Regions from separate parts of the Cupriavidus sp. 30B13 genome, predicted to be linked through region 3. Evidence: predicted binding sites of a transcription regulator. Region 3 holds the regulator's gene; each other region holds the start of a gene.

Region 1 (2,241 bases), 860 kb from region 3:
GAATGGCTGGGCGGCGCCGACGGCGGGTCCGGGCTGGCGGCGCGCGCGCCGGCGCCGTCGCCGGACGACGATTTCGCCCGCTTCAGCGTCGGCCGCGGCCTGTTCGGCCTGTTCCGCCGCCATGCGCGGACCGCGGAGGAGGGCGGCAGCGCGCTGGACCTGTCCGAGGCCGATGCCCCCGGCGCTGTGCAAACCGCCGCGGCCGTCGCACAATAGGCCGCGCCCAACCCGGTTTTCTCTTTTTTCTGACCCCGCCCGCCGCCCGGCGGGCGGGCACCCCGAGCCGGTGCATGCCAGGCCCTGTCATGGCTGCATGGCCGCGCGGTTTTTCCGAAGAACCGTCCGGCGCGCGGCGCGGGGACTACCGACAAGGATGGGAAAACCATCCGACCACGATCGCTGGAGCAGACATGATCTATATCCTGATGGGCGTTTCCGGCAGCGGAAAGACCACTGTCGGCCAACTGCTGGCCAACACCCTGCATTGCGGCTTCAACGATGCCGATGAATTCCACAGCGCGGCCAACAAGGAGAAGATGCACAACGGCATCCCGCTGACCGACGAAGACCGCTGGCCCTGGCTGGGCGCCCTGCGCGCGGCCATCGACACGGCCCGCGCCGAGGGCCGCACCCACGTGTTTACCTGCTCCGCGCTGCGCCAGGTCTACCGCGACCGCCTGACCCCGCCCGATGGCGGCGTGACCTTCGTCTACATGAAGGGCGACGCCGCCGTGATCGGCGGGCGCCTGTCCGAGCGCAGTGACCACTTCTTCAACCCGGCCCTGCTGCAGAGCCAGTTCGAAACGCTGGAAGAGCCGAGCGACGCGCTGGTGCTCGACATCCGCCAGCCGCCCGAGGCGCTGGTGCAGCGCATCCTGGCCGCGGTCCCCGCCGCCGCCGCGGCGCGCTGAGCGGGCGCTGCCGAGCCGGCCCGCCCGGGTGCGTTTCCCCCTGCGCGCACGCGGGCTGGCAGACATCTTGCTACATTCCTTTCCGATGGCGCGGACGCTTGCTGCTTGCGGCTTTCGCGGCCATGGGTATCATCCCACTTAGGACAGCACTTCGACGCATGGCCCGCGGCCTTTGACCGCCGGGCCCCGGGTGGTGGCCTCGAAATGCTGTGCCGGGAAGAACAAGCCAATCAAAACGGGATCGCCGGCAGTTTGAGCGGCGCCCAAATCATGGGGGAACGGCCATCATGGCGGCGCGGTTTTTCGACGAGATGCTCGATTGGCAAGATGGCGTGGCAGCAGCAATCCACGCGGGGCAAGCCCTGCCGGCAGGCGCGGTGCGCGGGCACTACAAGCAGTTCGCGGACTGGCTGGCGCGGCAGTCCGAAGGGACCATGGGCAACAAGCGCGCGGAAGCGGACCTGATCTTCCGACGCGTGGGCATCACCTTCGCCGTCTACGGCGAGAAGGACGAGTCCAACAGCGGCACCGAGCGGACCATTCCGTTCGACGTCATTCCACGCATCTTTCCGGCCAGCGAATGGGCCACGCTGGAGCGCGGCCTGCGCCAGCGCGTGTCGGCGCTGAACCGCTTCATCCACGACATCTACCACGGCCAGGACATCATCCGCGCGGGCGTGATCCCGCCCGACCAGATCTACAACAACGCCCAGTACCGGCCCGAGATGCTCGGCATCGACGTGCCGCGCGACATCTATGCCCATGTGGCCGGCATCGACGTGGTGCGCGCGGGCGAGGGCGAGTTCTACGTGCTGGAAGACAACCTGCGCGTGCCCTCGGGCGTGTCCTACATGCTGGAAAACCGCAAGATGATGATGCGGCTGTTCCCGGACCTGTTCGCGCGCAACCGCGTGGCGCCGGTGGCCCACTATCCCGACCTGCTGCTCGACATGCTGCGCGGCGTGTCGCCGCAGAGCATTGCCGACCCGACCGTGGTGGTGCTCACGCCCGGCATGTACAACTCCGCCTATTTCGAGCACGCGTTCCTCGCGCAGCAGATGGGCGTGGAGCTGGTCGAGGGCAGCGACCTGTTCGTGCAGGACGAGCACCTCTACATGCGCACCACGCAGGGGCCGCAGCGCATCGACGTGATCTACCGCCGCGTCGACGACGACTTCCTCGACCCGCTGGTGTTCCGTCCCGACTCCACGCTCGGCGCGGCGGGGCTGCTGTCGGTCTACCGCGCCGGCAACGTGACCATCTGCAATGCCATCGGCACCGGCGTGGCCGACGACAAGTCGATCTATCCGTACGTGCCGGACATGATCCG
Region 2 (2,241 bases), on a different replicon from region 3:
GCTGCAGACGCGGACTGCTTACTTCTTCTTGTTCACAGCGTCCTTGAAGCCTTGGCCGGCGGAAAACTTCACCGTCTTGGCGGCCGGAATCTTGATGGTTTCGCCGGTGCGCGGGTTGCGGCCGGTGCGCGCTGCGCGCTTGCCCGAGCCGAAGCTGCCGAAACCCACCAGCGTCACCGAATCCCCCTTGGCAACCGCCTTCTTAATGTTGTCCAGAGCGGCATTCAGCGCGCGCTCTGCTGCAGCATTGCTCAGTTCCGCGTCAGCGGCGATGGCAGATACCAGTTCACCTTTATTCATGGCTGATTTCCCTTGTTGGTCGTCGTCATCGGAGTGTCTGCCACGCGGCAAATTACCGATCGGCGCAGTCTAATCCGCGCTTTGCGCATTGGGCAATCCCCAGTGGCACCAATGCAACGAAAAAAGCCGCAAATCCTTGAGTCAAGCGCCTTTGCGGGGAATTTACACTCCTTTTTCGCGCTTTCAAATACGGTCACTGAGAGTAGTCGAATTCGAACGCGCGTCCGTGCGCCGGGGTCGCCCGCCGGCCGGATCCGGGGCCGGGATGCCGGCCCTTGTTGCGGCCCCGAAGCTGCCTCGAAGCGGCCCGGAAGCGCCGCCGGCGCCATCGTGGCAAAGGCCGCGCCGCGCATGCCGGCCGGCGCCGGCGCATGCACCGATGCGGCGAAGAGAATCATTTTGGTGCAGGCCGCCGCTGCGTCGATGCCCCAAATCGATGCGCCGCATCATTTTGGCGCAGGTCCGGCAATCGCCATTCCACCGTCCTCGCGAGGCGCAAGGCGTCATTCTGCCCGTTCGCCGCCCACAATTCCAGCGCCCGCTTCCCGGCGCCGGGCCGCCACCGGCCACAAACCAGTGCAGAAACCACCAAGACAGTGCAGGTCCGCACCTTTCCGGCTCATCTCTGGAACGGTTATTGCGTACGGGTGCTCCCATTTTGAGCACGAGGAATGTATGGACAATTGGAAGAGCGGCACCGATGCCCTGTTCATCCTGTTAGGGGCGATCATGGTGCTCGCCATGCATGCGGGCTTTGCGTTTCTTGAACTCGGCACCGTACGCAAGAAAAACCAGGTCAATGCGCTGGTCAAGATTTTGGTGGATTTCGCCATATCCACGATTGCCTATTTCTTTATCGGCTATACGGTGGCTTATGGCGTGGAGTTCCTCGCCAGCGCCCAGACGCTGGCGCAACGCAGCGGTTATGAGCTGGTGAAGTTCTTCTTCCTGGCAACATTTGCCGCGGCCATCCCGGCGATTATCTCGGGCGGCATTGCCGAGCGTTCCCGTTTCAACCCGCAACTGGTGGCGACCTTCGTGCTGGTCGGCCTGGTCTATCCCTTCTTCGAAGGCATTGCGTGGAACAACCGCTTCGGCGTGCAGGACTGGATCGCCTCGGTGGCGGGCGCGCCTTTCCATGACTTCGCCGGCTCGGTGGTGGTCCATGCCATGGGCGGCTGGATCGCGCTGCCGGCCATCCTGCTGCTGGGCGCGCGCCGCGGCCGCTACCAGAAAGATGGCCGCATCAGCGCGCATCCGCCCTCCAACATCCCGTTCCTGGCGCTGGGCGCCTGGGTGCTGGCGGTGGGCTGGTTCGGCTTCAACGTCATGAGCGCGCAGACCGTCGACAAGATCAGCGGGCTGGTGGCCATCAACTCCCTGATGGCGATGGCCGGCGGCACGCTGGCGGCGTGGGCGGCCGGCCGCAACGATCCCGGCTTTGCCTACAACGGACCGCTGGCCGGGCTGGTGGCGGTGTGCGCGGGCTCGGACCTGATGCATCCGCTGGGCGCGCTGATCACCGGCGGCATTGCCGGCGTGCTGTTCGTCTATCTGTTTACGCTAGCCCAGAACAAATGGCACATCGACGACGTGCTGGGCGTGTGGCCGCTGCACGGGCTGTGCGGCGCGTGGGGCGGCATTGCCGCGGGCATCTTCGGCGCCCGCGCGCTGGGCGGCATCGGCGGCGTCTCTCTGGGCGCGCAGCTGATCGGCACCTTGCTGGGCATCGTCATCGCGCTGGTCGGCGGCACCGTGGTCTACGGCACGCTGAAGAAACTGGTCGGCATCCGCCTCGATGCCGAATCCGAATACAACGGCGCGGACCTCTCGCTGCACCGCATCTCGGCCACGCCCGAGCGCGAAACCAGCTGGTAAGCCCGCGGATCGCGGCCCCGCTCCGCCATGCGGGCGGGGCCGCGGCGGACACCAAGTCCCACA
Region 3 (2,241 bases):
CGCAACATCGGCGTGCTGATCACCGATCACAACGTGCGCGAGACACTGGGCATCTGCGACCACGCGTATATCATCAGCGAAGGCACCGTGCTGGCGTCCGGCCAGCCGGAGGACATCATCGCCAACGAATCGGTGCGCAAGGTCTACCTGGGCGAGAACTTCCGCATGTAAGCGGTGCGGGGGCGTCCCCCGGAGCGGCTTTTATGCCGCCTGTCGTCCTGCAGACGATCACGGCGGCGCCAGCGATAGCAATTTCCGTTCCACCGGCACGGAAGTTGGGCATAAAATGGTCGCATGAAACCGTCGCTACAGCTCCGCCTCTCGCAACATCTCGCGCTTACGCCGCAACTCCAGCAGTCGATCCGGCTGCTGCAACTGTCCACGCTCGAACTGCAGCAGGAAGTGGAACAGGCCCTGACCGAGAATCCCCTGCTCGAACGCGAGAACGACTGGATCGAAAGCCCGCTGCGCGTGGCCGCCGACGGCTCGGTGAACCTGCAGAGCGCGCCCGCACCGGCGCCCGCCGACGGCCAGGGCACCAGCGAGAACCGCGCCGACGGCGCCCCGGAGGGCGACGACAGCTATTCCGACAGCGGCGAGGACTACGGCAACGACTGGAGCCTGGACGACTTCGCGCGCCGCCCGCAGGGCGACGAGGACGAGAAGACCCCGATGCAGTTGCGCGACGCCGAGCCCACGCTGCGCGAGCACCTGATGGAGCAGCTCGCCCCGCTGAAGATCTCCATGCGCGACAAGGGCCTGGCGATCTTCCTGGTCGAGTCGCTGGACGACGACGGCTACCTGAGCGCATCGCTCGAGGAAATCTGCAGCGAACTGCCCGAGGAACTCGAGTTCGAGATCGACGAGGTGCAGGCCATCCTCACCCTGCTGCAGAGCTTCGACCCCGCCGGCGTGGGCGCGCGCAACGCTGCCGAGTGCCTCGCGCTGCAGTTGCGCCGGCTCAAGCATCCCCAGCGCGAACTGGCCCTGACCATCGTCACCAGCCACCTCGAACTGCTGGCGGTGCGCGACTACACGCGCCTGAAGAAGGCACTGCAGGTGGACGAGGCCGATCTCAAGGCCGCCCACGAACTGATCCGCTCGCTCGCGCCCTATCCCGGGCACGCCTACAGCCGCCCGGAAGCGGACTTCGTGGTGCCCGATGTATTCGTGCGGAAAATAGGCGGCGGCTGGATCGCGCAGCTCAACCCGGATGTGATGCCGCGGCTACGCATCAACGACATGTACGCGCAGATCTTGCGCGGCGCAAAAGGCGACTCCGGCGCGGCCGGACTGCAGCAAAAGCTGCAGGAAGCGCGCTGGCTGATCAAGAATATCCAGCAGCGCTTCGACACCATATTGCGCGTCGCACAAGCGATTGTCGAACGTCAAAAGAACTTCTTCACCCACGGGGAAATTGCGATGCGCCCCTTGGTTTTGCGGGAGATTGCCGATACACTGGGTTTACACGAGTCCACCATCTCCCGGGTGACAACCAATAAATACATGGCAACGCCGATGGGGACTTTCGAGCTGAAGTACTTCTTCGGCAGTCACGTATCCACGGAAACCGGCGGCGCGGCCTCGTCAACGGCAATCAGGGCGTTGATCAAGCAACTCATAGGAGCCGAAGACCCCAGGAACCCCCTGTCGGACAGCAGGATCGCCGAACTGCTCGGCGAGCAAGGCTTCGTGGTGGCCCGACGAACCGTGGCCAAGTACCGCGAAGCGCTGAAAATCCCTGCCGTCAATCTCCGCAAGACTTTGTAGCCGAGCCGCACCGCCTGCCTGGTGTGGCTCTTTCAGAAGGAGAAACGCTATGAACTTCAAGATCAGTGGACACCACTTGGACATCACGCCTGCACTGCGTGAGTACGTGGAAACGAAACTGGAGCGTATCGTCAGGCATTTCGATCAAGTCATTGGCGTAAGTGTGCTGCTCTCTGTCGACAATACAAAAGAAAAGGACCGGCGGCAGTATGCGGAAATCAATCTACATCTCAAGGGCAAGGACATCTTTGTCGAAGCGCATCACGAAGACCTGTATGCCGCAATCGACGCACTGGTCGACAAGCTCGACCGGCAGGTGATTCGCCACAAGGATCGCGTGCAGAGCCACGACCGCGAGGCGGTCAAGTACCAGATGGCGGCATCGCAGATGCAGCAATGACCGTGCCTGGCGGCCCGCCAAGGGGGTCGCCGGAGTCAGTCCCTTGAAACCGGAACAAGCCGCGCCCGTTG

Evidence for each region. Region 3 encodes sigma-54, which starts transcription at its own class of promoters, with help from an activator protein. Its sites were predicted from a motif close to TGGCANGNAANCTGCTTT; they were not measured.
Region 1: a site for sigma-54 is predicted at 968-985, ahead of ACKI2N_RS07225 (circularly permuted type 2 ATP-grasp protein). Genes of this name have one in related genera too.
Region 2: a site for sigma-54 is predicted at 927-944, ahead of ACKI2N_RS26680 (ammonium transporter). Genes of this name have one in related genera too.

Annotation. Positions count from the first base shown of each region.
Region 1 covers NZ_CP188223.1:1,547,417-1,549,657, forward strand. The annotation lists gene edd (phosphogluconate dehydratase) at 1-216, shown strand, start outside; gene ACKI2N_RS07220 (gluconokinase) at 411-911, shown strand; gene ACKI2N_RS07225 (circularly permuted type 2 ATP-grasp protein) at 1,199-2,241, shown strand, end outside.
Region 2 covers NZ_CP188224.1:1,706,281-1,708,521, reverse strand. The annotation lists gene ACKI2N_RS26685 (HU family DNA-binding protein) at 19-300, opposite strand; gene ACKI2N_RS26680 (ammonium transporter) at 976-2,178, shown strand.
Region 3 covers NZ_CP188223.1:682,760-685,000, reverse strand. The annotation lists gene lptB (LPS export ABC transporter ATP-binding protein) at 1-171, shown strand, start outside; gene ACKI2N_RS03295 (RNA polymerase factor sigma-54) at 295-1,770, shown strand; gene hpf (ribosome hibernation-promoting factor, HPF/YfiA family) at 1,820-2,170, shown strand.